DNA from 4 places in the Mycobacterium sp. ITM-2016-00316 genome. Region 2 is predicted to be linked to each of the others. Evidence: predicted binding sites of a transcription regulator. Region 2 holds the regulator's gene; each other region holds the start of a gene.

Region 1 (7,862 bases), 1.2 Mb from region 2:
CGCGCATGTCCCGGTGGCGGTGGCGCCGAAAGGAACTCGGTTGTCGGCGGTGGAGCGGGTGCGTGAGGTGACGTGTGCAATCGGCGAGCGCGCCGGCGCGGGCACGCTGCTGAACGTGGCGGTGCGCGCCTGTAAGGCCTCCGACGTCCCCTTGCGTCTGGTGTCGCTGGTGGCTCTCGATCCGATGTTCGGCTCTCTGCGTGGTGACGCCGATGCGCTGCGGGAACGGGCGATGAATCATGCACGGCGCGCCCTGGAGGAAACAAAAGAGTCACTGCCCGAGGGGTTTTCGGTCACGGCCACCGTCGCCGAGGGTGCCTCGGTGGAGGACGCGGTGAGCAGACTGCCCTGGCATGACGGCGATGTGATCATGGTCGGATCCAGCAGGCTCGCCGCACCGCGCCGGCTGTTCCTCGGATCCACGGCGGCCAAGATGCTGCGCGTGCTCGACGTTCCGATGATCGTGGTACCCAGAACCACCGACGAGGAGACAGCATGACTGCGCAGGATGCCGGCACTGTCTCCAAGGGCCTGGCCGAAGGCAAGGTCGGCACACTGTCGGGCGCCATGCTCGGGATCTCCTGCGTGGCACCGGGCTACACGCTGACCGCCAGTATCGGCGTGATCGTCGCGGCGGTCGGGTTGAAGATGCCGGCGATCTTCATCGCCGGGTTCATCCCGATGTTCCTCACCGCCTACGCCTATCGAGAACTCAACTCCCGCACCCCGGACTGCGGGGCGTCGTTCACGTGGTCCACCAAGGCATTCGGACCATATGTGGGCTGGATGTGCGGCTGGGGCATGGTGGTCGCCTCGATCATCGTGCTGTCCAACCTGGCCGCCATCGCCGTCGAGTTCTTCTATCTGCTCATCGCCCGGGTCGTCAACCAACCGGGCATCGCTGATCTGGCGGGCAACAAACTCGTCAACATCATCACCACACTGGTATTCATCGCGCTGGCCACGTTGATCGCCAGTAGGGGCATCACCACCAGCGAGCGGGTGCAGTACGTGCTGGTGGGTTTCCAGCTGGTGGTGCTGATGGCATTCGCCATCACGGCGTTCGTCCATGTGGGGCGCGGGGATGCGCCGGCCGGGCTGAGCTTCGACCTCGACTGGTTCAACCCGTTCACCGGGCTGACGATGGCGGTGTTCGCCATCGGCCTGACCGGTTCCATCTTCGCGTTCTGGGGCTGGGACACCTGTCTGACCCTGGGTGAGGAGTCCAAGGACCCGACCAAGGTGCCGGGCCGGGCCGGGTTGCTCTGTGTGACATCGATTCTGATCACCTATCTGTTGATCGCTGTCGCGGTGATGATGTACGCCGGCGTCGGCGAAGAGGGCCTGGGGCTGGGCAATCCGGACAACTCGGAGAACGTGTTCGGGGCGCTGGCCGACCCGGTGCTGGGGCACTGGTTCGGGCCGCTGCTGTATCTGGCGGTGTTCGCTTCGTCGGTGGCCAGCCTGCAGACCACCTTCCTGCCCGCGGCGAGGGCCATGCTCGCGATGGGGGCCTACAAGGCGTTTCCCACCCGCTTCGCCGAGGTGAGCCCGCGCTTCCTGACGCCGGTCTATTCCACCGTGGTCGCCGGCGTGGTCACCGGTGGGTTCTATACCGTGGTGACGCTGCTGTCCGACAACGCGCTGTGGGACACCATTGCCGCCCTGGGCATCATGATCTGCTGGTACTACGGCATCACGGCGTTCGCCTGCGTCTGGTTCTTCCGCCGGGAGCTGTTCGCCAATGTCCACAACATCGTGTTCAAATTCCTCTTTCCGCTCGTGGGCGGACTGATACTGGCGGCCGTCTTCGTCATCTCGATCGTCGAGAGCATGAACCCGGAGAACGGCAGCGGTGCCGAGATCGGCGGTATCGGCCTGGTGTTCTTCATCGGGTTCGGGATCCTCGCGCTGGGCGCGGTGCTGATGCTGGTGATGCGCGCGCAGCGGCCGGACTTTTTCACCGGCCAGACGCTGCGGCGGGAGACGCCGGCGCTGAAGGAATAGCCAAGAGCTAGTTGGTATGTGTCGGTGGTGGCGTGAAGGGTGTGTACCACCACCATTGGGCGCGTTCGCCCTTTGGTCCGGGGCAGGGCTCCACATCGGGTGGTGGTGCGGTGGGTGGTCTGGCTAGCGACGCGTCGGTCAACACGTCGCCCGCTTCGTCGGTGACTTTCAGGTTCTCGGCGGGCCCGGTGAGGGTGATGCCGCCGTTGTGGTGTTGTCGGTGGTGGAACGGGCAGACGAGCACCAGGTTTGATAGTTCGGTGGGCCCGCCGTTCTCCCAGTGCACCAGGTGATGGGCGTGCAAGCCGCGGGTGGCTCCGCAGCCGGGCACCACACACGTCTGGTCGCGATGCTCCAAGGCCCGCCGTAGCCGGCGGTTGATCGTGCGGGTGGCCCGACCGACACCGATCGGGTGGCCACTGCGTTCGAACCACACCTCACAGGTGGCATCGCAGAGTAGGTAGTGGCGGTCCTCGTCGGACAGCGCTTGTCCCAGATGCAGGGCGGCGACTCGTTTCTCGATATCGAGGTGCATGACCACGGTGGTGTGCTGGCCGTGCGGGCGGCGCTGCACGTCGCTGTCCCAGCCGGCCTCGATCAAACTCATGAACCCATCGACCGCGTCCGGGAACGGGGGCGCCTGCTCAGAAACCACGCTCTCGGCGTCGCCGTCACGGGCCCAGCCGTCCTCGGGATCAATGCTGTCTGCGGTGTCGTGGTCGCTTTTCCAGTCCGCGACCAGCTTGTCGCGGTGGGACTGGTGGGCGGCCTCGAATTTCGCGGCCTCCACCTTGGGCAGGGTGATCCGCCACGTGGTGGAATCGTCGTTCTCGATCTTGGTGATCTTGCGCTTGGGTTCGGGCTTGGACTCGGGCTCAGGCCGGGGTTCCTGTTTGACCGCGGTGCGCAACTGGACGACGGTGGCGACCTTCACCAACTCGGCATAATGCTCATCGCAGCCCTGGCCACCGCCTTCAGCGATCACCCCGATCTGATCGAGTGACACCCGACCTTCCTGCAACCCTGCGACGCAGTGTTCGAGTTCATCAATGCGATGGGCGACGGCGACCATAGTTTCGGCGTTGCGAGGAGAGATACCGGCCTTCCAGGCGACCAGCGCTTCGATCGATCGGCATCCGGTCGCACCCCACAGCGAGTTCCCGTCATCGGTGCCTCTGCCGTCGATCTCGGCGACGATCTCCACCAACCGGCCATCGATCGCATTGCGCTGCCCGGTCAACTCCGCCATCTCCTCGAACAGCACCTCCAACCGCGACACCCGAGGTGCGTGTGCGGCGAAAGGTGTTGTCGGCGGCGGCATACCACGATTCTAGAAGAGGAGTCCGACAAGTAACCGGACGAACTTTCCGGAGTACATTCGTCTGACGTCGACCGTCCGCAGCCCCGACGGACCTCGGGTCCTCCGCACTCTTATGACGGGCGCTGTGGAAGCGTGGGCATCATGGTCGGCGCCGGCCGTCCCGGTGGCATGTTCCCGGGCCCCATCATGCCGTTCGGCCCCATCATGCCGCCTGGCCCCATCATCGGGCATCCCTCCCTCGGTCCGTTCGGTCCCATCTGGCCACTGTGGTAGCCGCGGGTCCCACCGTGGTAGCCACCGGATCCGCTACCGGCGAAGAATCCGGCGACGAAAATCACTGTGACAACAAACAAGACGCCGCTGACGATGCCGACCCACGCCAACGTCTGGTAGAGCCGATTGGGCCGATGCTCGGCGTAGTCGCGTCGAGGCGTCGTGGCCACCGCAGGCCCCGCGGCGGTCGACTCATTCCTGATCTCCGGTGTGTCGGTCATGGTCGGTTTCCCTCCGTAAGCAGACTTGGCTGCTGACTGACCTCTGCGCAAGGGCGCGAGCAACGTCAAGTGTGCGACCGGACCGATGGCGTGCTCTAGGGCCAATGGGCCTCAATGCGGGGGATCGGCAGTTGCCACTGGACCTATCGAACACACGTTCGATATGATTGGCCGATGGGTTGGCACAACGGGCCACCGAGCTGGACCGAGATGGAGCGGGTGCTCAACAGCAGGCCGCGCGGTAAGCCACGCCGGTCGGGCCTGCCGCTGGAGCCGCCCGGCGACGGTGGGGACAGTCCCGCCTGGTCCCGCAAGCGCGGCGCCTACCAGGCCGAGGGGGTGCAACGTTCCGGATCATCGGTGCCCTACGCCGAACTGCACGCGCACTCGGCCTACAGCTTCCTCGACGGGGCCAGCACCCCGGAGGAACTGGTGGAGGAGGCGGCCCGGCTGGATCTACGGGCCATCGCGTTGACCGATCACGACGGTCTCTACGGAGTGGTGCGGTTCGCCGAAGCCGCCCGCGAACTCGACATGTCCACCGTGTTCGGTGCCGAACTGTCGCTGAGTAATGTGCCGCGTACCGAGCGGCCCGACCCACCCGGACCGCATCTGCTGGTGCTGGCCCGCGGACCGGAGGGTTACCGGCGGCTGTCGCGCCAGATCTCGGCGGCACACCTGGCCGGTGGCGAGAAGGGTAAGCCACGGTATGACTTCGACACGCTGACCGAGGCCGCCGGCGGGCATTGGCACATCCTCACCGGCTGCCGGAAAGGTCATGTCCAACAAGCATTTACAGAAGGCGGACCGGAGGCCGCCGAGCGGGCGCTGGCCGATCTGGTGGACAGGTTCGGTGCCGGCCGGGTCAGCATCGAACTCACCCATCACGGACACCCGCTCGATGACGAACGTAATGCCGCGCTGGCCGCGTTGGCGCCACGGTTCGGCCTGAACGTGGTCGCCACCACGGGTGCCCACTTCGCGGCGCCGTCGCGGGGGCGGCTGGCCATGGCGATGGCGGCCATCCGGGCCCGCAATTCGATGGACGACGCGGCCGGGTACCTGGCGCCGCTGGGCGGAGCGCATCTACGGTCGGGGGAGGAGATGGCTCGGCTGTTCGGCCCCGAGATCGTCACGGCGGCAGTAGACCTGGGTGAACAGTGTGCGTTCGGGCTGGCGCTGATCGCCCCGCAACTCCCGCCGTTCGACGTGCCGGACGGGCACACCGAATCGAGCTGGCTACGCAAACTGGTGCGCGACGGCGCCCGGGATCGGTACGGCCCACCGGACCGGGCGCCCAAGGCGTACGCGCAGATCGAACATGAACTGGCCATCATCGACAAGCTGGACTTCCCGGGTTACTTCCTGGTGGTGCACGACATCACCCGGTTCTGCCGGGAGCGCGACATCCTGTGCCAGGGCCGGGGCTCGGCGGCCAATTCGGCGGTCTGCTACGCGCTCAAGGTCACCAACGTCGATCCGATCGCCAACGAGTTGCTGTTCGAACGCTTCCTGTCACCGGCGCGCGACGGCCCACCCGATATCGACATCGACATCGAATCGGACCTGCGCGAGAACGTCATCCAGTACGTCTATGACAAGTACGGTCGGGACTACGCCGCCCAGGTCGCCAACGTCATCACTTATCGGGGGCGCAGCGCGGTCCGGGACATGGCCCGCGCGCTGGGTTTCTCGCAGGGGCAGCAGGACGCCTGGAGCAAGCAGATCAGCCGGTGGAACGGCCTGGCCGACTCACCCGATGTCGAGGACATCCCGGAACAGGTGGTCGACCTGGCCACCCAGATCTCCAACCTGCCCCGGCACATGGGTATCCACTCCGGGGGCATGGTGATCTGTGATCGCCCGATCGCCGACGTCTGCCCGGTGGAATGGGCCCGCATGGAGAACCGCAGTGTGTTGCAGTGGGACAAAGATGACTGTGCGGCAATCGGTTTGGTCAAGTTCGATCTACTCGGCCTCGGCATGCTGTCGGCCCTGCACTATGCCATCGACCTGGCGCGCGAACACAAGGGCCTCGAGGTGGATCTGTCCCGGCTGGACCTGTCCGAACCCGCGGTCTACGAGATGCTGCAGCGTGCCGACTCGGTCGGGGTGTTCCAGGTCGAATCCCGCGCGCAGATGGCCACCCTGCCCCGGCTCAAGCCGCGGATGTTCTACGACCTGGTGGTCGAGGTCGCGTTGATCCGACCCGGCCCGATCCAGGGCGGATCGGTGCACCCGTATATCAAGCGGCGCAACGGCGAAGAGAAGGTCGTCTACGACCACCCGTCGATGGAGCCGGCGTTGCGCAAGACCCTCGGTGTGCCGTTGTTCCAGGAGCAGCTGATGCAGCTGGCGGTGGACTGCGCCGGTTTCAGCCCGGCCGAGGCCGACCAGCTGCGCCGGGCGATGGGCTCGAAACGGTCCACCGAGAAGATGCGGCGGCTCCGCGACCGGTTCTACGACGGGATGCGGGACCGTCACGGCATCACCGGGGCGGTGGCCGAGCGGATCTACGAGAAGCTGGAGGCGTTCGCCAATTTCGGTTTCCCGGAAAGCCATTCGCTGAGCTTTGCGTCGCTGGTGTTCTACTCGTCCTGGTTCAAGCTGCACCACCCGGCGGTGTTCTGCGCGGCGCTGCTGCGGGCCCAGCCGATGGGCTTCTACTCACCGCAGTCGCTGGTCGCCGATGCGCGCCGGCACGGCGTGCTGGTGCACGGCCCGGACGTCAACGCCGGGCTGGCGCACGCCACCTGTGAGAACCACGGCCTGGACGTGCGGATGGGGATAGGCAGCGTCCGTCACATCGGCGATGAACTGGCGCAGCGGATCGTCGATGAGCGGACGGCCAACGGACCGTTCGCGACGCTGCTGGATCTGACGGCCAGAGTGCAACTTTCGGTCTCGCAGACCGAGGCGCTGGCCACCGCGGGTGCGCTCGGGTGTTTCGGGATCACCCGCCGCGAAGGGCTGTGGGCGGCGGGGGCGGCCGCCGCCGAACGGCCGGACCGGTTGCCGGGGGTGGGGTCGTCCTCGCATATCCCACCGCTGCCCGGGATGAGCGCGCTGGAACTGGCCGCCGCCGACGTGTGGGCCACCGGTGTGTCCCCGGACAGCTATCCCACCCAGTTCCTGCGCGAGACGCTCGACGAGATGGGGATCGTGCCTGCCGATCAGCTGCTGTCCGTACCCGACGGCACCCGCGTGCTGGTGGCAGGCGCGGTGACGCACCGCCAGCGGCCCGCGACGGCCCAGGGCGTGACGTTCATGAACCTCGAGGACGAGACCGGCATGGTGAACGTGATGTGCTCCCGCGGGGTGTGGGCGCGTCATCGCAAGCTGGCGCAGACGGCGTCGGCGCTGGTCATCCGGGGCATCGTGCAGAACGCCACCGGTGCGGTGACGGTGGCCGCGGACAGGATGAGCCCCATGGATCTGAAGGTGCGCTCGCGGTCGCGGGACTTCCAGTGACGCTCACTCGGTGGGCGTCGTCCACACCTTCTCGATGGTGATCCGCAGCCGGGTGCTGAAGTTGCCCATCGTGTCGGTCAGCCCGAACTGATCGGAGGCCGCCTGGTACTTCGCCCAGTACGGCGTGTCCGTGCGCAGATCGACGCCCTCGGCGTCCACCCGCGCCGGACCTCCGATCACGATGATTCCGCCACCGTTACCGTCGGAGTCCAGGTTCAGGCTCACGTGCGGATGGTTGCGGATATGGCGCACCTTGGCCGCGGCGGGCTCGGTGTACACCACGATGTCGGTGCCGTCGAAGAAGAACCACACCAGTTTGGGCACCGGTTGCCCGGACTTCGCGACGGTGGTCAGCCATCCGTAATCGTCGGATCTCAGACGCTCGATGATTTCCGGTGTCAGGTCTGCAGTCATGCACGCGAATGTAGTCTCGCGGTATGACACTCAACCTGACCGCGGATGAAGTTCTGACCACCACGCGTTCGGTGCGCAAGCGGCTCGATTTCGACAAACCGGTGTCGCGCGAAGTACTCCTGGAATGTCTCGATCTGGCGCTGCAGGCTCCCACC
Region 2 (7,862 bases):
GAGGGCTCAGGGCATTTTCCGTTCCATGACGATGCCGAACGATTCGTCGATGTGGTGCAACGCTTCGTCGACACCACGATTCCCGCCGAGTACGACCACGAGATGCTGCGCGGACTGTTGCGCGCGGGCCTCAGCGAACGCGCGATCACCGGCTCGCCGGGCACCAGGGTCGCCGTGCTCGATGCGATGGGAGCCGACGAGCGCAGCGCCACCTGACTACCATCGGGGTATGGCCGTCGATGTGACCGTTCTGCGGGTGTTCACCGATTCGCGAGGCGAGTTCGGCAACCCGCTCGGGGTGATCGATGCCGCGACCGTCGATCCGGCCGACCGGCAGCGCATCGCCGCCGAACTGGGCTACAGCGAGACCGTCTTCATCGACATCCCGGAGCCCGGCGCGGCCAGCGCGCACGTCCGGATCTACACGCCGGTCACCGAGATCCCCTTCGCCGGGCATCCGACGGTGGGCACGTCGTGGTGGCTCAAGCAGCGCGGCACGCCGGTCCGGACCATGCACGTCCCGGCCGGCCTCGTACAGGTGGAGTATCTGTCCGAACCCGACGGCGAATGGACCGCGATCAGCGCGCGCTCGGACTGGGCCCCGGAACTGGTCATCTACGACCTGGCTTCGATCGACGAGGTGCTCGCCGCCGACCCGGCCGATTACCCCGACGATGCCGAGCACTACCTGTGGGCGTGGACCGACCGCGAGCGGGGAGCGCTGCGGTCGCGGACATTCGCGCCACAGCTCGGGATCGCCGAGGACGAGGCCACCGGTTCGGCAGCGGTGCGGATGACCGACTATCTGAGCCGGGACCTGCTCATCACGCAGGGCAAGGGATCCGAGATCCGCACCTGGTGGGATGCGACGGGTTGGGTGAAGATCGCCGGCCGGGTCGTCGAGGACACCGGGGTGCGGCTCGACTGATTCAGCCGGACGTGGAGACGCGGTGCGCGCGCAGCGCTTCGATCTCGCGCTCGAAATCGTCGGCCGAGGTGAACGACCGGTACACCGAGGCGAACCTCAGGTAGGCGACCTCATCGAGATCGCGCAGCGGCCCGAGGATGGCCAAACCCACTTCGTTGCTGGGGATCTCGGGTGATCCCGCGGCACGCACCGCATCCTCGACCTGCTGGGCAAGGAGGTTGAGCGCATCGTCGTCGACCTGCCGGCCCTGACATGCCCGGCGCACACCCTTGATGACTTTCTCTCTGCTGAACGGCTCGGTGACACCGCTGCGTTTGACGACCGCGAGCACCGCGGTCTCCACGGTGGTGAACCGTCGCCCGCATTCCGGGCAGGATCGACGACGCCGGATGGCCTGGCCCTCATCGGTTTCCCGGGAGTCCACGACACGCGAATCCGGGTGACGACAGAACGGACAGTGCATCACCGCTCCTTTGCCGCACCGCAGGTGGACGAGATCGAATGTCTTCGAGCCTACCTGGGTGAAGCGGGGCGGCATCAACCGATCGGTGCGATGAGGGTCTGCCCGGCCTGCACCGTGCCGGTTTCGAGCTTGTTGAGCTCGCGGATGCGCTCGACCACCGGGGCCGTGGGCACATCGGGTGCCACCCGGTGTGCGATGTGTTGCAGCGTTTCACCGTCCTGCACGTAGACCACCGACAGCCGGGTGGGCATCTGCACGGGCTCCTCGATGGGGCCGCCCAACTGTGCAACCAGCCCGAGCCACAACGTGATCCCGCCGGCCAGCAGCGCCAGCAGCACCGTGGCGCCGGGGGTGATCGGGCGACGCCGGCGCGAGGCGCGCGACATCAGCACGCCGGTGCCGCGGTGGCCCAGTGGCGCACCCCCCGGACGACGCGCCGGCTGCACGCGGCGGCGGCGCACCACGACATCGCGGGGCAACGGCCACACCTCGGCGGCCGTCGACGGCTGCGCCGCGGGGGCCGGGGCATAGGCACTGTGCCGGGTGATCGGCCGAGCTTCGAGAATTGTCATCTGACTGCCTCTCCGAGTAGGTGGCGTTCGCTTCTGTGTTCGAATGCTAGTCGATCATGTGTTCGATGAATAGAACATGTGATCGAACTGTTGCGAAACGATAGACGAGGCCACCGACAAGCGATTCGGGCCGATTTCAATTGCGCACAATTTAATTGTGCAATACGCTTGCAGCGTGCAGACCGCCCGACTCGACGACCAGTTGTGCTTCGCGCTGTACTCCGCGTCGCGGGCGGTCACGGCGGCCTACCGGCCGCTGCTGGACGAACTCGGCATCACCTACCCGCAGTACCTCGTGCTGCTGGTGCTGTGGGAGGAAGAGCACTGTTCGGTCGGGCACCTGGGCCATCGCCTGCACCTCGATTCCGGCACGCTGTCGCCGCTGCTGAAGCGGCTGGAGAACAGCGGACTGGTGGTCCGGCAGCGCGCCGCCGATGACGAACGTCGCGTCGAAGTGACCGTGACGCCCGCCGGGCGAGCATTGCAGGCGCGTGCCGCCTGCATACCCGAACGGCTGCTGCGGTCGTCGAACACCTCCGAGGGTGACCTCGCGGCGCTGCGCGACGTGCTGCGCGGACTGGTGGACCACCTGGATTCCCTGCAGTGACAACACGAAAGGACCGACCATGAAGACGCTCTACACCGCGGAGGCACTCGCCACCGGCGAGGGCCGCGACGGACACGGACGCACATCGGACGGGAAGGTCGATGTGGCACTGAGCATCCCGAAGGAAATGGGCGGCTCGGGCGCGGGCACCAACCCCGAGCAGTTGTTCGCCGTCGGATACGCCGCCTGCTTCCACTCCGCGCTGCGCCTGGTCGCGCGCCAGCAGAAGGCCGACGTCTCCGATTCCGCGGTCGGCGCCCGGGTGGTGCTCGGATCCGGCGACGACGGCGCCTTCGGCCTGGCCGTCGAGCTCAGATCACCCTGCCGAACGTGGATCACGCGACGGCACAGCAGCTCGCCGAGGCCGCCCACCGGGTCTGCCCGTACTCCAACGCCACCCGCGGCAACATCGAGGTCACCCTGACGGTGGCCGATGAGTGAGCTTCCGGCCCCACCGCCGACCACCCGGGCACGCACCATCGCGCGGCTGGCCCTTGCGGGCGCCATGATCTTCGCCGGTTTCAGTCACCTGTTCTGGGCGCGCGAGGAGTTCCAGGCCCAGGTCCCCACGTGGGTGCCGATGGACGCCGACGGCGTGGTGATGGCCTCGGGCGGTGTCGAGATCACCCTCGGCGTCGGACTGGCCCTGCTGCGGCGCGACCGTGTGCTGGTCGGCCGGCTACTCGCCGCGTTCTTCGTGCTGATCTTCCCCGGCAACATCGCGCAATTCGTCAACCACGCCGACGGTTTCGGTCTCAACAGCGATACCAGCCGGTTCGTCCGCCTGCTGTTCCAGCCCGTGCTGATCGCGTGGGCACTGTGGTCGACGGCGGTGCCGCGGGGCGCAGGCGGATCCGACACGCCTCGAACACATGTTTGATTATCTGCGCGTCGGCGACTACATTCGGCGCCATGAGCGACAGCACCGAAACCCCTGAGGCACGCTCCAGCCTGACCGAGCGTCAGCGCACCATCCTGGAGGTCATCCGCACCTCCGTGACCAGTCGCGGCTATCCACCCAGCATCCGCGAGATCGGCGATGCCGTCGGCCTGACGTCGACGTCGTCGGTGGCCCATCAGCTGCGCACCCTGGAACGCAAGGGCTACCTGCGCAGGGACCCGAACCGTCCACGCGCGGTGGATGTCCGCGGTTCCGACGAAATGGTGACCCCGGTCGTGGCCACCGATGTCACCGGCTCGGACGCCCTGCCCGAACCCACCTTCGTCCCGGTTCTCGGCAGGATCGCCGCGGGCGGGCCCATCCTGGCCGAACAGGCTGTCGAGGAGGTCTTCCCGCTCCCCCGCGAGTTGGTCGGCGAGGGGTCACTGTTCCTGCTGAAGGTGGTCGGCGAGTCCATGATCGACGCCGCCATCTGCGACGGTGACTGGGTGGTCATCCGTCAGCAGAACGTCGCCGACAACGGTGACATCGTCGCGGCGATGATCGATGGTGAAGCCACCGTCAAGACCTTCAAGCGCACCCGGGGTCAGGTGTGGCTGATGCCGCACAACCCGGCGTTCGACCCCATCGACGGTAACGACGCGGTCGTGCTCGGCAAGGTCGTCACCGTCATCCGCAAGATCTGAGGACGCTCAGTCCGCCCGGACGAATCCGTTCGTCCGGGCGAAGTCCTCACTGGCGAACCAGATCTCGGCCTCGGTATCGCGATATCCCGGGCTACCCGGAGCCCAGTACAGCCCGGTCTTGGTATCTGCCTTGATCGGATAGCCCTCCGGCGCGCGGTAGCGGTCACCGGTGGCGAGCCGCATCGAGGTCCAGCCGGCGTCCTCGGGCTCCTCGTCCTGGATCGCGGCGTGGCGGCCACTGGGAAAATCGGGCTCGTACTCGGGTACGACCATGGTCGGTGGATCGAACTGCCCCGCCGACGTCTCGGGAAGAGTTTCGATGCGCGTGGGCGCGGTGTCGACCGCATCCGGATCATGGTCGAAACTCAGCGGCTCCTCCTGCGGCGCACGCAGTTCCTCGAGCTCATCGCCCTCGACGTCGTGATCGTCGGAGCCGTACTCATCGGAGCCGTACTCGCCGGGTTCCTCGTCGTACTCGTAGTCCTCGTCACCGGATTCGTCATCGGCGGCGCCGGAATCGTTGCCGGTGCCGGTGTCGCCGGGGAGCACCGACGCCCACGGGCTCTGCGGCGTGTAGACGGCCGGTTCGGGCCGGCTGGGATAGCCGGACTCGAAGCGGTCCTCGTACCCGCCGTCGTAGCCGCGCTCGTAGGGGTCGTCGCCGAACTCGTCATCCTCGCGGGGGCGCCGGTTGCGCAGTACGGCGATGGCGACCAGCGCGATCACACCCACCAGCGGGATCAGGCCCAGCAGCCACCACCACGGCGAGGAGTACCACTTGTCGCCGCTGCCCGAGCCGCCGCCGGTGGCTCCCGGCGCGTCGGCCGGCGCCTCCGGCGCGTCCGCACCGGGGACCTCCAGGCCCGCGAGCTGAGACTGCAGGCCGGCGGGCTCGGTGCTGAAGGTGTTGGTCGCCTTGTCCCACGAGATCGACCCGCCGTTGAACTGCTGGCTGATGACGGTGCCGTTCTCGGTTTGATCGCCCTTCGGCGCACCGAGTTCACCCGTCGCCCCACCGAGCTTCTCCCAGGCCGCGTTCATCGCACCGCGCACGATCACCGCACCGAAATCGGGCGTCCAGAAGATCACCGGCTTGTCCGCGGCGGCGAAGGTCGCCACCCGGCTCTGCGGTGTCAGCCCGCCGTCGGCCTCACTGGCGGTGGGGAACCCGAGGTCCCCGGTCGGTCCGCCGACACTCTCGTATTTGGCCAGCACCTGACCGGTGACCACATTGGCCCCGGTGTCCGGGCGGTAGAAGATCTTGCCGCCGGCGTAGTTCTGCCCGACCCCGTCGGCGCCGATCGCGTACTGCGCGCCCTCCTCGGCCCCCAGCGGGCCCAGCGCACCGCCGGCGGCCCGGCGGGCGGCGGCGATGGACGAGGTGGCGTCCGAGGGGACCTCGATGGCCCCGAGCTGACCTGCCAGCTCGGGCGGCACCGTGGTGAAGGCCTTGGTCTTGCGATCCCAGGAGATCTCACCGCCGGTGAACTTCTGGGTGACGGTGTCGCCGTTGGTGGTCTCGTCTTCGCTGGGCACTCCGAGCACGCCGGCCGAACCACCGAGGGCATCCCAGGCCTGGTTGATGGCCCCGCGGACGACCCGGGCACCGGTGTCCGGGGTCCAGAAGATGACCGGCTGGTCGGGCGCGCTGAACGTGGAGTTGCGGCTGTTGGCCGCACGGCCCGGGCCCTCGTCGATCGTCGGGAAGCCCAGATCACTGTCGGCGGGGCCGCCGAGGGATTCGTACTTCTCCAGGATGGCGCCCGTGATGATGTGCGCACCGGTGTCGGGGGTGAAGAAGATCTTGCCCGACGCGAAGTTCTGCCCGAAGCCGTCCCCGGCCGGGTAGACCCCACCGTCCTTGGGGCCCAGTGGCCCTCCGTCACCGCCGCCGGTCTCCCAGGCCGCGGTGATCGCCGCGTCGGCGTCACCTTCCGGTGTCGCCGCGACCGGTGGCGCCAGCAGCACCGTGCCCGCGATCAGTGCGGCACTCACCAGCCCTGTCGCCGCCAGGCCGACAAGCCTGCCCAGCCGGGTCCGCTGCCTGGTCATTCGGTCCTCCCCGAAGTAGCGCAAAACCACACGAAAGTATCGCGTTCGTCAACTTTGCGTCAGTGGACGGCGAACTCGTGGGATATCGCGACCTGCGCCGAAACGTGTCGGGGCGCTCAGACCCCCAGGCCGCGACCGATGATCTCCTTCATGATCTCCGTCGTTCCGCCGTAGATCGTCTGGATCCGCGAGTCCAGGAACGCCCGCGCGATCGGGTATTCCCGCATATAACCGTAGCCGCCGTGCAGTTGCAGGCAGCGATCCACCAACCGCACCTGCGCCTCGGTGCTGTACCACTTGGCCATGGCGGCCTGCTCGACGGTGAGCTTGCGGTCCAGGTGCAACCGGATGAATTCGTCGACCATGATCCTGATCGCGGTCGCCTCGGTCGCCAGCTCGGCGAGCACGAACCGGCTGTTCTGGAAGCTGCCGATCGGCTTACCGAAGGCCTTGCGCTCCTTGGTGTACTGCAGGGTCTGCTCGAGGGCGGACTCCATGGCCGCGGCGGCCATCACGGCGATGCTGATGCGTTCCTGGGGCAGATTCTGCATCAGGTAGAGGAAGCCCATCCCCTCCTGGCCGAGCAGGTTCTCGACCGGAACCTTGACATCGGTGAACGAGAGTTCGGCGGTGTCCTGGGCATCGAGGCCGATCTTGTCGAGGTGGCGACCACGCTCGAAGCCCTCCATACCGCGCTCGACGACCAACAGGGAGAAGCCCTGGGCACCCTTTTCGGGATCGGTGCAGGCAACCACGATCACCAGGTCGGCGTGGATGCCGTTGGTGATGAACGTCTTCGAACCGTTGAGGATGTAGTGGTCACCGTCGCGAACCGCGCGGGCCTTGATGCCCTGCAGGTCGCTGCCGGTGCCGGGTTCGGTCATGGCGATCGCCGTGATCAATTCGCCGCTGCAGAATCCGGGCAGCCAGCGCTGCTTCTGCTCCTCGGTGCCCAGTTCGATCAGGTACGGCGCGATGACGTCGTTCTGCAGCGTGAAACCCAGGCCGCTGTGACGGCCGGCGCTGGTCTCCTCGGTGATGACGACGTTGTAGCGGAAGTCCGGATTGCCGCCGCCCCCGTACTCCTCGGGCACGGCCATCCCCAGAAAGCCCTGCTTACCGGCCTCCCGCCAGACCTCGCGGTCGACGATCTTGGCCTTCTCCCATTCCTCCTGGAACGGCGCGGCGTGGCGGTCCAGGAAGGCGCGATAGGACTCGCGGAACAGATCGTGCTCCGGCTCGAACAGCGTGCGGTCGAACTTGACGGCGCCCATGCGTGACCTCCGGTACTGGTATCAGGGTGTGTGGCGCCCAACATATACCAACCGGATGGTTGGTCGAGCGGTGCGTCCAGCGACCTAGGATTGGTGCGTGTCACGAGCCAGCCTGGCCCACTGGGGCGCCTTCACCGCCGAGGTCAGGGCCGGCGACATCGCGGCGGTGGCGCCGCAGACCGGCGACGCCGATCCATCCCCCCTGCTGCACAACCTGCCCGGTTCGATCCGGCACCGCTCGCGGGTCACCGGCCCCGCCGTGCGCCGCGGCTGGTTGCGCGGCGGTCCCGGCCCCAGCGACCGGCGCGGCGACGACGAGTTCGTGGCGGTGTCCTGGGACGAGCTGACCGAGCTGCTCGCCGGCGAACTGCGCAGGGTG
Region 3 (7,862 bases), 2.9 Mb from region 2:
ACGCACGCGCACTGGTCAGAAGCCGAACGCCGCGAGGCGCTGATGGCCGAACTGGTGCGGCATTTCGGGGATCGGGCGGCAAAACCGCTGCACTACATCGACGGGGAATGGGGCAACCGACAGTGGACCCGCGGCTGTTACAACGCCAACTGCGGTCCGCTGGTGTGGACCACCTACGGACCCGCGCTGGCCGAACCGATCGGCCCGATCCACTGGGCGTCCACCGACACCGCAACACAGTGGAGTGCCTATATGGAGGGTGCCGTCGAGTCCGGTGAACGGGCCGCCGCCGAAGTCATCGCGGCGCTCACCTGAGTGCCGCGAGTCGCTGGCCGCAGTTGGGGTTGGCGTCCCTCCGCGGATCGGCCGTCCGCGCGGTTCACTGTTCAGTTGTCAAGGTGCGCAAGAGTTATGCGGCGGTAGGCAGATCGGTCATGGTGCGTCGGGCGTGGGATCTCAGGTGCGCCGGTTCGGGGCCGGCCGGGTCATGCGGTGGGATGAACCAGGGGTGGCGGTCGGCGCCGAGGTAGACCTGCCAGCCCCCGTGGTGGATCGCGGTGTGGTGCAGTCGGCACAGCAGCACCCCGTTGTCGATGCTGGTGCGCCCGCCGCTGCTCCAGGGTTGGATGTGGTGGGCGTCGCACCAGGACACCGGCCGTCCGCAGCCCGGGTGGGCGCATCCACGGTCGCGGACGGCCAAACCTTTGCGGATGGCGGGTGTGAACAGTCGCTCGGCGCGCCCGACGTCCAGTGGTGCGCCGGCGTTGTCGATGGTCACCGAGGTCAGGGTGCTGTCGCAGGTGATGAGGTCGGCGGTGCGGGTGCTGACGGGCCCGCCGAATCCGAGAATGTCCACGCCCGGTGCTGCGGCGGGGCGGGTGAGGGTGACGTGCGGGAGCACGCCCCCGCTCATCGGGCGCTGCGAGCTCGACAGGTAGGTGCGCATGATCTGTCCGAAGGCGTCGGCGCGGCGGCGCCCGGTCGGGCGTGGGTCCGGGGACCCGTCGGGCAGCGGGATGGGCCGGCACAACGGGTCCAGCGCGGTGAGCAGTTCCTCTGCGGTGAGTGCGTCGAGATCCAAGCTGGCCGCGACCCGCCCGTCCTCGGTCTGCACCACGGTCATGTCGTTGAGGTCGGCGTTTTCGGCGACCGGCACCGCCCCGTCGTCGACAGGCTGGGCCGCCGCTCTGTCGATGGCGATCGCTCGGGCCTTCTTGGCCACCCCGGACGGGGTGGTCTCGATCATCAGCGTCGTCACCACGCCCGCCCGGTCTTCCTCGGACAACGCCACCCGATTGTGGATGTGGGCGACTCCTTTGCCGATGGCGTCGGCGAACTCGATACCGACCCCACCGAGGCGCTGCAACTGCGTCAACGCGGGCAGGGTGTGTGCCGCCCGGCCCACCCGCGCGGCCCGGTACGCCGCACCCGGCGCCACACCCAGACTGGTCAGCAGATCGGCCCCCGTGCGCAGGTGTTTGCGCGCCGGGATCCCGGCCCGCTCCGTGGCCGCAACCGCCTGGGCGATCACATGATCGAACAGATTGCGCAAGGTCACCGCGGCCGCCAGCACCGCCAACAACGGCTGCTCATCGATCACCCGGCGCGGACTGTCGAGTAGATGAAACAGCGTGCGATCGGCGTCGTCCTCGGGTGCAGGTACCGGGGTGAGGTCATCGATCAGCGCATCAATGAACGTGTCGAGATCAGTGGCGTCCATAGGGATACCGACTTTCACAGAAGGTGCCCAACGGGCACGATCAGTCACAACGGTCCGCACAGCCCGAAAGGGGCCATCGAACCTCGCGGCGACCGGAGTCGCGGTCTGTGCTCACCGAGTGGTGATGGGAGCAACGTCGCTTTCGAACTCGTGTTCGATGCTACGCCGAATCAAGGCCCCGCGCAAGGGAAATTCTGAGGACATCGGTGACAGTTCGAAGGCTCTTGGTGGTGACACTTCTGCTTCAGGGTTCCGGTGACGGCTGTCAATGAACCATCGATCCCAGCATCCGCCTGGCGATCTTGGAGTGGCCTGATGGCGCTCCCCGCGGGGCCGTCTCAACTTTCTTGCGTCGAGCACGCCATCTCCCGGAAGTCGTTCTACGCGTTACGCAAACGGGTGAGGGCCGACGACCAGATCTTCACCACCGACCCGCACCATGCAAGGGCTATTGCAAGGCAACCGAAAGCGTAGCCAGCCCCCGCAGGGTGACATTCGGCTTGTACACCGGCTCGGCGGACAGTCGCGCCCGCGGGAATCGCGCGGTCAACTTCGACAGCGCCACCCGGCCCTCCAGCCGCGCCAGCGGTGCACCCAGGCAGAAATGCGGGCCTAGCCCGAAGGACAGGTGGCGCAACGATTCCCGGCCGGGCCGGAACCGGTCGGGTTCGTCGTACATATCGGGATCGCGTTGCGCGGCGGCGAGTAGCAACAGCATGGTGTCGCCCGCCGCGATATCGACGTCCCCGATGCGCATGTCCGCTCCGGCGATCCGCATGACCAGCTGGACCGGCGGATCGAACCGCAACGTCTCCTCGACGATCGCACCCGCCAGTTCGGCATCGGCGGCCAGCGCCGACCAGTGCTCCGGCGTCCGCAACATCTCCTGCGCCGCATTGGCGATCAGGTTGACCGTCGTCTCGTGTCCCGCGATGAGCAGCAGATTGCAGGTCGCGACAATCTCGTCCGCGGTCAGCTGATCGCCGCCCTCCTCAGCGGCGATCAGCGCCGAGATCAGGTCCTCCCGGGGGTCCGCACGCCGCTGCTCGACCAGCTCACCCAGGTACTCGCGCAACCATGCGCCGGCGTCGAGGCGGGCATCGGCCTCCGGGTCGGGGGCGCCGGTGATCGACATGATCGGGTCCAGCGCCTGTGCCACCAGGGCAGCGGCACTGCTGAACCGCGATTCGTCCTCGACCGGCACACCGAGCAGTCGACAGATCACGGCCACCGGCAGCGGGTAGGCCAGCCCGGAGATGAGATCGGCCGAGCCGGCGTCGGCCATCGCGTCAAGTAGTCCGTCGACCGTGGCGGCAATCTCGGGCTCCAGCGCCCGCACCACCCTCGGCGCGAACGCCTGCTGGGCGAGCTTGCGCAGCCGAGTGTGATCCGGCGGGTCCAGGAAGAGGAATCCGGGTGTGTTTCCACGAGGCGGCACCGCGCCGGACGCCAGTTGTCGTTGCACGACAGAGGATTTCATGCTGTCGCTGCACGAGTCCGGATGCCGCAGCACCTCATCGCAGTCGGCGAAGGACGAGAACACCGTCATGTTCGATTCCGGCATGAGCAGCGGTCCGAGCTCACGGATCTGCGCGAACAGTGGGTAGGGGTTGGCCCGGTTGACGGGGTCGAGCATCTGGAGCAGCAGCATCTGCGGATCCGCAGTACTTGTCATCTCCTTATTCTACAAACGTCTAAGAGGCCCGCGGGCTGCCGTAATACCGGCCCAGGACGTCGGCCTGCAGCTCGTCGAACCGGCCGTCGAGGATCGACTGCCGGATCCGGTCGACCAGCCGGACCGTGAACCGCTCGTTGTGGATCGTGCACAACGTCGAGGACAGCATCTCCTTGGCCTTGAAAAGGTGATGGATGTAGGCCTTGGTGTAGTTCGCGCAGGTGTAACAGTCACATTCGGCATCGATGGGCGTGAAGTCGCGCTTGTAGCGCGCCCCGGTGATGTTGAACCGGCCCGTCGCCGAGTAGACGGCCGCATTGCGCGCCACCCGGGACGGGGACACACAGTCGAAGGTGTCCGCGCCGGCGGCGACCGCGGCAAACAGGTCGTCGGGTTCGCTGATGCCGAGCAAATGTCGCGGCTTGTCGTCGGGCAGCTCATCGGTCACCCAGCCGACGATGGTGGCCAGATTCTGCTTCTCCAGTGCGCCACCGATGCCAAACCCGTCGAAACCGATATCGGCCAGACCGCTGGCGGCCTGGCGGCGCAGATCCTCGTACTGCGCACCCTGCACCACCCCGAACAGCGCCTGATACGGCTTGTCATGGCGCACCTCGGTGAGCCGGCGATGCTCGGCCACACAGCGCACCGCCCAGTCATGGGTGCGGCGCACCGACTGTTCCTGATAACTGCGGGTATTGACCAGCGTGGTCAGCTCGTCGAAGGCGAAGATGATGTCCGCCCCCAGCTGATGCTGGATCCCGATGGACACCTCGGGGGTGAACCGGTGCGAGGATCCGTCACGGTGCGAGCGGAACGTCACCCCGTCCTCGTCGACATGGGCGAGGCGTTCCTTGCCTTCGGCGATGACATCGTCGGCCTGCACCCGGGTGGTGTCCATCGACAGCACCTTCTTGAACCCGACACCCAGTGACATCACCTGGAAGCCGCCACTGTCGGTGAACGTCGGCCCCGGCCAGTTCATGAAAGCGCCCAGTCCCCCGGCCTCGTCCACCACATCGGGCCCCGGCTGCAGATAGAGATGGTAGGCATTGGACAGAACCGCCTGTGCACCAAGGTCTTTCATGGTTTCCGGCAGCACCGCCTTGACGGTGGCCGCGGTGCCGACCGCGATGAACGCCGGGGTCTGGATATCACCGTGGGGCGTGTGGATGGTGCCGACCCGCCCGGACCGCCCGGGCAGTTCGGCCTGTACCTCGAAGAACGGCTCACTCACCGGGACATTCAACCAAGACGACATTCAACAAAGACACAGTGGCCCGCCCCGCTCCGGCCGTACATTCGTTGCATGAGAATCGGAGCGTTGGCCCTGATCGCGGGGACCGTGGCAACGTGCGCGGCGTGTTCGTCGGAACCAAAGGCCGCCCCACTGCCCGAGGGCGTGCTCGCCGCAGGCACCGCACAGATCACCGTCGACGGCCGCGATGGCGGCACCACCCACGAGGTGCAGTGTTCGTCGATGGGCTTCCAGACCGCCATCACCACCGGCAACCGGACCTCGGGCACGACAGCGCTGGTCTCCGGCGGCGACGAGCTCACCGCCGAGTCCGTCGGCATTCGTGACCTCGCCGGTTTCACCGGCAGCTACAACGCGGGTCTGGGCGAACCGCCCGCCGAGGTCACCATGACGGGCCCGACCTTCGTCATCTCCGGAACGGCGACGGGCTTTCGCACCGACGCGGCCAGTTTCACCGCCGACGGCACGTTCATCCTGCGGGTGTCGTGCTGATCGGTCATGGCCAGACGACATTTTCGCGCAATTCGATGACTACGGGTCCGGCGGCGCACATACTGCTGAGGTTCATCCGGCGATCTTGATTGATCGCACAACCTAAGGAGATCAGTGGTGAAGCGTGGCTTCGTAGTTGCCGTGAGTAGTGCGGCGCTCCTCATCGCCGGCTTGTCCGGCTGTTCCTCGGACGACAAATCCTCATCCAGCAGTGCCTCTTCGGAGACGAGTGCAGCCGTCACGTCGGAGGAGACGGCAGCATCCGCAACCGAATCGCCCACCGCCGCCACCGGGTCGGGTACCACCAGGGTCGTCATCGACGGCGCAGAGCAGTCCGTCAACGGCAGCATCGTGTGCGCGGCCATGGGCGGCAACGTCAACATCGCCATCGGTGAGGCCACTACAGGCATCGCCGCCGTCGTCAGCGAGGGCGACGCCCCCACCGTCACCTCGGTGGGTCTGGGCAACGTCAACGGAGTGACCCTCGGCTACGCCGCCGGTGCGGGTGGCGAGGCGAAGGCCGAGAAGGACGGCAACACCTACAAGATCACCGGGACCGCCACGGGCATCGACATGGCCAACCCGATGACACCGGTGAACAAGCCCTTCGAGATCGAGGTCACCTGCCCCTGACCGGGGTCAGACGAGCGACGGCGGCATCCTTGTCCGGGGGTGCCGCCGTTCTCGTCTCAGGCGGTGTAGCCGGCGGCCGATTCGCGCAGCTGCCAGATCTGCGCCGGGCACAGCTCATTGACCGCCTGATTGATCAGGTATCCGGCCTGGTAGTAGTCGCTGGTGTGGAAATCGACCTTGAGCTGGTCGACCAACTGGGCATAGGGCATCTTGGCGGCCACCCGGTCACAGACGGTCTGGCCGTACGCGATCGCCACGTCCCCGTTGGGGAAGTTGTACCCGGGCCGCACGTGCACGTTGACCAGATAGGCCACCACATCGGCGCCGGCCGCGGGGGCCGCCGTGGTGGCAAGTCCGCCGAGGCCCGCCGAGACCGCGGCCGCCGCGACAATTCCCCGTAAAACCTTCATGCGGGCTGACTCTAATCCCCCGCCGGTGCGAACGCGGCAAATCTCCTCTGCTCGCTGCAATACCGGGGTACGGTCCTTTTCGTCGAGGGGGCATACATGGCCGGATCACGGCTCAGAACGCTCACGACGGGCCTGTTCGCCGTCGTGGTATCGATCGCGCTCGTCTGCGGCCAGGCGATCGGGGCCAACGGCTTCGGTCCGTTGGTGGGGCTGGTCAACACCGTCATCGGCATCGGCGGCAGCAGCGACCCGGTGTCCGAGCGCCTGCCCGCCAAGCTGAGCAACACCATCGTGCAGCCCGGAGACACCTACATCGGCACCGAGTATCCGGCGTCGCTCAACCTCGATCGCAGCGTGCGCATCGGCATGCCGGTGCTGCACCAGCAGCTGGTCACGACCTCCGGGAAGGTGCTCGTCGCGGGCTACTCGCTGGGCGCCCTGCTGGCCGAGCAGCTCAAACGGGACGTCGCGGAGTCCGATGCGCCGCCGTCACCGCTGGACCTCAGCTTCCTGCAGATCGCCACCCCGTTCGTCCCGAACGGGGGCATCTTCGCGCGGTTCCCCGGCATCGCGATCCCGGATGTGGTCTCGCCGATGGGGCCGGGGCAGGCGACGCAGTACGACACCACCTACGTGGTCAACGAGTACGACCTGTGGGGCGACTTTCCCGCGTACTTCAATCCGGTGGCGATCCTGAACGCCGTGCTCGGCCACGAATACGCCCACGTCGACAACTGGTACGACGCGGTGGACCCGACCGCGGAGGCCAATCACGTCAAGGTGGTGACCAATTCCGCCGGCGGGACCGACACCTACATCCTGGTGCCGGCGTCCCGGTTGCCGCTGCTCGCTCCGCTGCGTGACATGGCCTATCACCTGGGGGTGTCGGCGGCCGCAGAACGACTGCTGGGTGCGATCGAGCCGTTGCTGCGGATCATCGTCGACATGGGCTACACCGATCGACTGAACCTGAACCCCGAAGTGCGCAAGCCTTTTTCGTTGTTCACCCCGCCGCACAAGATCGTCGAGGCGCTGAACGCGGTCCCCGGTGCGGTGCGCGAAGGCCTGGAGAATCTGCTGGGCATCACGCGCAACCCGGCCGCTCCCGCGGTAGCGCCACCGGCCGCCGCGGCGGCCGTGCAACCGGCCTCGCAGCCCGAGTCCGCGGTGCAGAGCGAGGCGCCTCCCGAGGCTGAAGCGACCTCCGACGACGACGAGTTGGAGGCGCCGCCGTCGGCAAGGAAGACCCCCGGCAGACCCGTCGTCACCCTGCGCGACGGACCGCGGAGCACGTTCGGCGGGAACCGGACCGGTCCGAAGACCGCACAGTCACCGGCCCGCTCGCAGAAGTCCGGTCAGGACACCCGCGACGCCGGCGCGGAGGCGGCCTGACGCCGCTGACGGCGGCGTAGCCGCGCCAGCAACACCCGGCGGTGCACCTCGAACGACAACGACAGCGGGTCACGCCATGTCACGTTGTTACCCATAGTTTCTCAACTGTCGCACACGTCACGCGCCAACGCAGTTGACGCGCCCCGTGTTTGACCAATGTCACCGACGAAAAGAACTGCCGGTGAACGGTTTTCAAGCGACAGACGAACGCGGTTCGACGGCCGGGCTACGCGGATCGATCAAAATCTTGGCCTGTGATTCCGGGTCCCCGAGCGCCTGGAA
Region 4 (7,862 bases), 1.2 Mb from region 2:
AGATCTGCGACTCATCCAGTTGGCGGGCAATGTCTTCCAGGACATCACCGTCCCCTGCGATAGTGACCGCCGCCGGACTGTTGATGGCGGCGATCGACACCCGGCGGCCGAATTCGTCGATCATCTTTTCGTCGAGAGTCTGCATGAGGGTTTCGGCGTCCAGGCCGACGGCCAGCATCCGGCCCTGACCGCTGGTGCGCTGTTGCAGACGGCTGCGGTGATGGATCACCTCGATGGCCTGCTCGAAAGAGAGCAACCCGGCGAGGTGGTGAGCCGCGACTTCGCCTGCGCTGTGGCCGATCACGGCGTCGGGTGTGACCCCGAAGTGGGCGAGCTGTTCGGCCAGCGCCACCTGGATCGCAAAATTGGCAGGCTGCGCGAATTCGGTGTCCCCCATCCGGGAAGCGGATTCGTCACGTCGCAGTTCCTCGATCAGCGACCAGTCCACGTACTTCGACAGTTCTCGCGAGCTGCGCAGGATGCTTGCGGTGAAGACCGGGAACACGTCCAACAATCCCCGGCACATCTGCCACCACTGCGGACCCATGCCGGTGCAGACGAAAGCCACTTTGGGCGCGGTGGATGCCGTTCGGCCGGTGGTGATGTCACCGCCGTTGCCGACGGCACGCAATTGCTCACGCGCGTCGGCGATGTCTTCGGCGATCAGTGTGTGCCGATGGCTGAGATGCGCCCGCCGCCGGGCGAGTGTGTGACCGAGGTCGGGCAGCGTGATGTCGGGATGGCGGTCCAGGTGGTCGGCCAACCGAGCGGCCGACGCAATCAACGCCTGCTCGCTGCGCCCGGAGATCGGCAGCACGGTCAGCGGCAGCGCCTCGGTGTGTGCTGCGGTGTCCCGCCGCGCGACCGGGGGTTCGGCAAGGACAACGTGGGCATTGGTGCCCCCGAATCCGAACGAGTTGACCCCGACCACCCGACGGTCGGTCTCGGGAAAGGGCCTTCCCGCGGAGGGGATCTCGAGTTTGAGTTCATCGACCGAGACGTGCGTGGTCGGGTTCTGCAGATGCAGGTTGGCCGGCACATATCCGTGTTTGACGACCAGCGCCGCCTTGATCAGCCCGGCCACTCCGGCCCCGGCTTCGAGGTGACCGATGTTCGTCTTGACAGAACCGATCAGCAGGGGCTGCGTGGCCGACCGCTCTGACGTGAGTGCGTGCGCCAGCGCCCGCATCTCGATGGGGTCGCCGACCGGCGTACCCGTCCCATGCGCTTCCACATACCCGACCTGGGTGGGTGCGACGCCGGCGCGCCGCAGCGCCGTTCGGATCGCCGCTTCCTGCGCTTCTTCGCGCGGCACGGTGATGCCGTCGGTGTGCCCGTCCTGCGAGACGGCGGTCCCGAGAATCTGCGCGTAGACGTCGTCGCCGTCGGTCAGCGCCTGCGCGAGCGATTTGATGATGACGACTGCGCCGCCCTCACCCCGTGCGTACCCGTCCGCTGAATCGGAGAAGGCCTTGCTCCGCCCCTCGGGGCTGAGGAATCCGCTCCGCGATTCGGCGATGGCGGTGTTGGGACCGCCCATGATGTTGACACCGCCGGCGAGCGCCACTGCACATTCGCCGTTCCAGATGCTCTGCGCCGCAAGGTGCACGGCGACCAGCGAGCTGAGCACGCCGTATCGATCGTCATGCTCGGGCCGCGGAAGTCGAACGCGTGGGAGATGCGGTTCGCCAGCATTGTCATCATCATCCCGGTGGCCGAATGGGCCTTGAACCGGTAACGGCTGCTGCGACCCTGGTTCTGTAGGAGTTGATAGTCCAGCGTGAAACCGCCGATGAACACGCCGACGTCGGTACCTGCCAGCCGATCGGCGGGTATCCCCCCGTCTTCGAACGCCTCCCAGGTGGCCTCCAGCAGCAGGCGCTGCTGCGGGTCCAAGGAATGGGCCTCGCGCGGCGAGATGCCGAAGAACTGGGGATCGAACTGGTCGATCTCGGACAGGAACCCGCCCCGGCGTGTGACGACCTTGCCCATCTTCGCCGGGTTCGGGTCGTGGTATCGCCCCGCATCCCAGCGTGACGCAGGGACGTCACCGGTGGCATCGACCTCATCGCACAGCAGCCGCCAGAAGGCCTGCGCCGAATCGGCACCGCCGGGGAATCTACATCCGATCCCGACTATCGCCAGCGGTTCACGGTCTATGGGCAGTGGTTCGGTCACTGGCATCGGCACTTTCTCGTCGCGCTACACACTTCGCGAGGTATTCGTAGCCGCAGCGACAATGGATGGGATCCCGGACTGATGAATTTCGTGCTGATGCGGTCGGGTTCAGTTCGGCTGCAGGACCGGCGATCCGGTGACGATCCAGTCGGCGCTGATGGGAGCGATCTCCTGATCCCGGCGGTAGATCGCCCGCACTTCGCGTAGCAACGGATCGCGTTGCCAGGCCTGCACCTGGCGCATGACCTCATCGTCCTCGAACACCACGGCTTTTGCCGCCAGCACCGTCTCGACAAGCTGACCCGCAATCTGGTGCAGCAACCGAGCATTGGTGTCGAACTGAGCACCGAAGTCCGGGCTGGGTTCCACCATCGCGGCGTGCAGCGACACCATGAAGTTCAGGGGCGCGTACAGGTCCAGGAAGGGCACCGTGGCCTTCTCGGCCTCGGGTCCACGGCCCTCCAACGCGGCCCATTCACGGAAGAAGCGCTGAACCCGATTGCTCAGCGCGATGAGGCCTTCCAGTTGGGGCACGAACTCCGGGTCATCCGCGATGCGCACGAACCGATCATTCATGTAGAGCAGGCCGATGAATCCCCAGTAGAAGGCGATGTCCCAGACGACCTTCGCCGACATCACCGCAGGCGTCCCCATCAGCACGTACTGGTCCTGATACACCGCGAGCCACATCTCGGTGAGTGACCGGAACAGTGTGTCGCTGACCTGGGCACGGGCCAGCACGTCCTCGCCGCCCAGGTCGCGGACGATCATGTCGGTGATCAGGCCGTTGCCGATCGCGACCAGATCCAGACCGGATGAGTACAGCGGGTCGAGGAAGACGCCGGCGTCTCCGGTGAGGCACCAGCGATCGGCACCGTCGAAGATCTTGGTGGCGCCGTGGCTGTACTTCTTCATGACCCGGAAGTCCCTGATCTGGTCCTCATGTTGGTCCAGCACCGCTGCGCACTGCGGTTCGTGTGCACGCAACCACGCCCTGGCCTTGGCCAGCGTGTTGAACCCGTCGAACGGATGCAGCGCAGGGTCGGCGACGATACCGACGCTGGTGGCCCCGGAGCCCAGTCGGATCAGCCAGACCCAGTAGCCCTCCCCCATCAGATGGTTCGTCGACATGGCCCGGTTGCCCTCGACAAGACGGCTGTGGAAGTCGGGGTCGTCGCTCCAGCCGTTGATGTCGATCTCGGTGGCCACCCGCAGCCATGCCGCATTGCAGTGATGGTGGTTGGGCTGTTTGAGGTCCAGTTGCCGGGGCAGCGTCCGGCTCCGGCCGGAGGCGTCGACCACCCACCGGGCCGTGGTGTCCGTGCGTTCTTCATCGGTCTGCACGGACACCGTGTGCGAGCTGCTGTCACGACCGAGGGCGACGCCGGCGACGCGACCACGCCGGAAGCCGATACCCGCTGCCAGACAACGGGTGTGCAGCTCGTTCTCCAACCGCCCCCGATCGATCTGATAGGTGACCAGCGGGACGAACGTCGAGCCTCCCAGCTCCATCCGGGCAGCGATATCGCTGTTGCGTTCGTGCGAGAAGAACATTCGCAGGCCCATCTTGCGAATGTGCGCCGTCTGCAGGTGCTCACCGAGGCCCAGCCGATCACGCAGGTAGTGCGCGGACACCTCCACCGTCGATTCGCCGACGGTATGGGTGATTTCCGACACCGGATGGGTGTGCGGCTCGACGATCAGGATGCGCGTCTGCGGACGCGCGTTCCGGATCTCCAGCGCAAGCGCCATGGCTGCGATGCCGCCGCCGGCGATCGCCACATCGTGGTCGGTCGATGGAACATCGGCCGCGGGCAGCTGGCTTCTGATCTTGCGCGCGAGGGCCGCCCGGGCCTGCGCATCGAGTCGCGAGAGTTGGGGCCGCATGAATTCAACATACCCACAATGAGTGGAGTTCAGCCGTGAAACGGTAGGGGGCAGAACAGCAACCCGCGCTACACACTCGCCGCAACACGCTGGTGACGGCCGTACACCGCTTCGAAGATCGGTGACGTCATGAGGGTGGTCACCACCGCCACGATCACCAGGATCGTGAAGAGGGTGGGGGTGATGATCCCGGCTTCGAGCCCGATGTTGAGGAGTATCAACTCGATGAGTCCGCGCGCGTTCATCAGCGCACCCAGCGCCACCGACTCGCGCATGGGCACCTTGCTCAGCCGCGCCGCCACCGCGCACGCCACGCCCTTACCCACGACGGCGACGACGATGAGACCGAGGGTGACCGCCCACAGCGCCGGGGTGTTCACGAGCCCGATCTGCGTGTTCAGACCCGAGTAGACGAAGAACAGGGGCAGCAGCAGCTTGGTGGTGAGCGGCTCCAGTTTGTCGGTGAGATTGGTGGCGAAGAACCCAGACGGCATCGCCACGCCGAGCAGGAAGGCCCCGAAGATCGCGTAGATGCCGATGATGTCGGTGAACCATGCGCAGGCCATCAACAGGATCAGCACGGTACTGAGCATCGACGGCGAGACACCCTGGTTGTCTTCGGCCATCCTGCCCAGGGGCCGCAGGCCGCGTCGACCGATGGTCAGCAGCACCAGGGTGTAGAGCAGACCGCCACCGATTGCGATGACCGCCAGCATCGGGCTGTTGCGGTGGATGGCCAGCACGGCGGCCAGGATGCACCACGAGACGGCATCTGCCGTCGCGCCGCACGCCAGCGCCAGCGTGCCCAAAGACGTTCCGGTCAGCTTTTTTTCGAAGATGATCCGGGCGAGCATCGGGAACGCGGTGATGGCGATCGAGGCCCCGAGGAACATCATGGCCATCCCCAGCGTGACGCCGTCCCCGAAAAAACCACCGGCGCTCAGCAGCGGTATCGCGGCCAGTGCACCGATGGCCAACGGCGCAACCGTGCCGGTGATGGACACCGCGGCCGCGGTACCGGCCCGCTGCCGGACGTGCTCGACGTCGAAGTTCAGCCCGATGATGAACATATAGAGCACCAACCCGACCTGCGCGGCGGTGTACAGCACCAGGTTCGGCGTCCCGGTCGGGAACAGGTCGCCTTGTAGATCAGGGGCGATTCGTCCCAGCAGAGACGGTCCCAGCACGACACCAGCGATCATCTCGCCGACGACCTGCGGTTGCCCCACTCGTTGAGCAACCAGTCCGGCCAACTTGCATGCGGCGAGAATGACGGTGAGCTGGAGGAAGAAATGGATCGCGATTTCCGCGGGCATGCGTCAGGGTAACCAGTCGATCGGGATCGCCTGCGCGACGGGACTGCTCAACGCGGAACGTTCGCCTTCAGGGTGGCCAGTGCCGCCGTTGTCAGGTCCGCGAATTCGATGGCCTCGACAGGATCCAGCGCGGCGCCGACCAGTTCGGCCATCCGGCGATTGGTGGCCTGCTCGACCTCGGCGTAGCGGTCCTTCTTGTCCGCGCCGTCGGCGAACGGTTCGGGCCAGCCGAACATCGCCGCGTAGCGCGGGCCCTTGTTGAGCATGTGCGCCTCGATGGGAGCGACACCCGAAAGACTGAGCGCATTGAAGTGCAGTCCGGCCCGCAGCTCCCGCAATACGAACATCACCTGCAAGGCGCGGGCGGGCGCGTCGTCGGCCAGCGGCATGGCCCGCCAGCCCGCGAACAAGGGCGAGGCGGCGATCGGCGCTATCGCGATGAGCTTCTCCCCCAGCGCTGCGATACGGTCCAGCCCCTCCGCGCCGACCAGATAGGTGCGACCGAACTCGGCGGCCTGTTGCCAATACACCTGGGACGCACCGGCAGCGCCGCGCACGGCGACACCTTCATCCCACATGGCCGACAGGCCGTTGGGCTCGAAGACCGCGAAGACCGCGCTGACGGTCGCGCCGGTGACCTCGCCCAGCACGCCACCCCGCCCGGCCACGTATCCGGCCAGCGGATTCTGGTAGCCGGCGGCGACACTCTCGCCGTAGGTCTGGGGATGCAGCATGAAGACCGCCACCGCTTGTTCGATGGCGGCTCCCGCGGTGGCGGTGGCTTCGGTGAGATCCGGATTGGTCATGGACGAACCCTAGCGCCCACCCGCAACGCCGCGGTCGCGTCAACAGGATGGGCATGAAAGTGCCCGGCTGTCAGTGACTTTCGAGCGACAGTCCAGTCCCAGAATTTTCTTTGGACCCATTGATCACACCGGTCACTTTTTCGGGTTTCTTGTCGGTGGTCGCACGTATGTTCGAGTCATGAACAGCGATGTGGCCGGCGGCCGGGACACGGTGCAACACGCGCTGTCCGACCGCGCCGCATCCGTCAAAGCGCTGCTGGACGCCGACTTCACCATGTTCGACACCGCCGAACTGCTGGGCCTGCTCTCTGAGCGTGAGCAGCAGGCCCGCGCCGACACCGCCGTCGATCACCGCATCCTGGCCGCCCTGATGGACCGGGCCACCCCGCACGAGATCGGCGGCAAAACCTGGACCGATGTGCTGACCACCCGCGACCGCCTCAGCGCCACCGAAGCCGCCCGGCGCATCACCGCCGCCCGCGACCTCGGGCCCCGGCACACCATGACCGGCGAAGTCCTGGAACCGGTACTGGCGGCGTGCGCGGCCGCGCTGGCCGCCGGGGCCATCACCAGCGGGCACATCGCCATCATCCGCACCACGCTGAACAAGGCCTCGGCCCGCCTGGATGCCACCGCGCGCGGGCAGCTGGAATCCACACTGGTCGATATCGCCACCACCAATACCCCCGAAACGGTGCAGAAGGCCGCCGATCACGCGCTGGCTCTGATCAACCCCGACGGTGATGGCCCCGACCCGGCACGCCACCGGCGCGGGCTGAGCATCGGTCCCCAGGACGTCGACGGTATGGCCAAGGTGTCGGGCTGGGTGGACGCCGAATTCGCCGCCTACCTACGCACCATCCTGGACGTCTGGGCACGACCCGGGATCAACAACCCCGATGACGAGCAACCCCAGCAGAATCCGGTGCCCAACCCACTGGACGACGACGCTGCGGACGACGCGGTTGTCGACGACGAGGGTGTGGACGACAAGGGTGTGGACGACGAGGGTGTGGAGCCCCAGCCGCCGGCCCGGGGCCAGGCCGAGCCCGAGGACAAGGCCGGCGCCGATAGTGACGGTGAACCCGAACCCGAACCCGAGATGTCCGACGTATCCGAACCCGAACCCGAGGTGTGCGACACCGCCGGCCCACCGGTGAAGTGGGACCCCGACGAGTTTCTGCGCGACCCTCGCACTCAGTCCCAACGCAACCACGACGCCATCAAAGCGGTCCTGCGCGACACCCTGATGTCCAAGCGCCTCGGGCAACACAACGGCCTACCCGTCACCCTGGTCGTCTCCACCACCCTGGGCGAACTCGAAGCCGGCGCCGGGATCGCGGTCACCGGATCGGGCACCCTCATGCCGATGCGGGATCTGATCCGGCTGGCCGAACACGCCCACCACTACCTGATCGTCTACCGCCACCACACCGCCGAACCGCTCTACATGGGCCGCTCCAAACGGTTGGCCACCAAAGCCCAACGCCTACTGCTCTACAACCGCGACCGCGGCTGCACCCGACCCGGCTGCACCCAAGCGGCATGTCGCTGCCAGGCCCACCACGCCAACCCCAGCTGGAACAACGGCGGACTCACCGACGCACCCGACCTCGGCCTGGGCTGCGGACCCGACAACCAGCTCGCCGAACTGGGCTGGACCAACACCATCGAC

Evidence for each region. Region 2 encodes LexA, which represses DNA repair genes until DNA is damaged. Its sites were predicted from a motif close to CGAACANNTGTTCG; they were not measured.
Region 1: the regulator LexA is predicted to act here: its motif matches at 3,970-3,983, upstream of C6A86_RS05805 (error-prone DNA polymerase).
Region 3: the regulator LexA is predicted to act here: its motif matches at 1,864-1,877, upstream of C6A86_RS26725 (HNH endonuclease signature motif containing protein).
Region 4: the regulator LexA is predicted to act here: its motif matches at 6,348-6,361, upstream of C6A86_RS17265 (DUF222 domain-containing protein).

Annotation. Positions count from the first base shown of each region.
Region 1 covers NZ_CP134398.1:1,203,351-1,211,212, forward strand. Annotated here, with positions in the region: gene C6A86_RS05785 (universal stress protein) at 1-499, shown strand, start outside; gene C6A86_RS05790 (APC family permease) at 496-2,007, shown strand; gene C6A86_RS05795 (HNH endonuclease signature motif containing protein) at 2,015-3,328, opposite strand; gene C6A86_RS05800 (hypothetical protein) at 3,439-3,822, opposite strand; gene C6A86_RS05805 (error-prone DNA polymerase) at 3,997-7,293, shown strand; gene C6A86_RS05810 (TIGR03667 family PPOX class F420-dependent oxidoreductase) at 7,297-7,707, opposite strand; gene C6A86_RS05815 (nitroreductase family protein) at 7,731-7,862, shown strand, end outside.
Region 2 covers NZ_CP134398.1:2,418,819-2,426,680, reverse strand. Annotated here, with positions in the region: gene C6A86_RS11655 (alpha/beta fold hydrolase) at 1-216, shown strand, start outside; gene C6A86_RS11650 (PhzF family phenazine biosynthesis protein) at 230-928, shown strand; gene nrdR (transcriptional regulator NrdR) at 930-1,391, opposite strand; gene C6A86_RS11640 (LysM peptidoglycan-binding domain-containing protein) at 1,466-1,963, opposite strand; gene C6A86_RS11635 (MarR family winged helix-turn-helix transcriptional regulator) at 2,139-2,570, shown strand; partial or broken gene C6A86_RS11630 (organic hydroperoxide resistance protein) at 2,590-3,011, shown strand; gene C6A86_RS11625 (hypothetical protein) at 3,004-3,450, shown strand; gene lexA (transcriptional repressor LexA) at 3,483-4,157, shown strand; gene C6A86_RS11615 (hypothetical protein) at 4,164-6,209, opposite strand; gene C6A86_RS11610 (acyl-CoA dehydrogenase family protein) at 6,326-7,483, opposite strand; gene C6A86_RS11605 (molybdopterin guanine dinucleotide-containing S/N-oxide reductase) at 7,581-7,862, shown strand, end outside.
Region 3 covers NZ_CP134398.1:5,512,886-5,520,747, forward strand. Annotated here, with positions in the region: gene C6A86_RS26720 (FAD-dependent oxidoreductase) at 1-315, shown strand, start outside; gene C6A86_RS26725 (HNH endonuclease signature motif containing protein) at 410-1,720, opposite strand; gene C6A86_RS26730 (cytochrome P450) at 2,169-3,395, opposite strand; gene tgt (tRNA guanosine(34) transglycosylase Tgt) at 3,415-4,632, opposite strand; gene C6A86_RS26740 (lipoprotein LpqH) at 4,705-5,145, shown strand; gene C6A86_RS26745 (lipoprotein LpqH) at 5,263-5,778, shown strand; gene C6A86_RS26750 (DUF732 domain-containing protein) at 5,835-6,188, opposite strand; gene C6A86_RS26755 (PE-PPE domain-containing protein) at 6,285-7,580, shown strand; gene C6A86_RS26760 (zinc-binding dehydrogenase) at 7,773-7,862, opposite strand, start outside.
Region 4 covers NZ_CP134398.1:3,576,006-3,583,867, forward strand. Annotated here, with positions in the region: gene C6A86_RS17240 (acyltransferase domain-containing protein) at 1-547, opposite strand, end outside; partial or broken gene C6A86_RS29210 (type I polyketide synthase) at 677-2,184, opposite strand; gene C6A86_RS17250 (NAD(P)/FAD-dependent oxidoreductase) at 2,287-4,065, opposite strand; gene C6A86_RS17255 (cation:proton antiporter) at 4,134-5,381, opposite strand; gene C6A86_RS17260 (SCO6745 family protein) at 5,429-6,187, opposite strand; gene C6A86_RS17265 (DUF222 domain-containing protein) at 6,366-7,862, shown strand, end outside.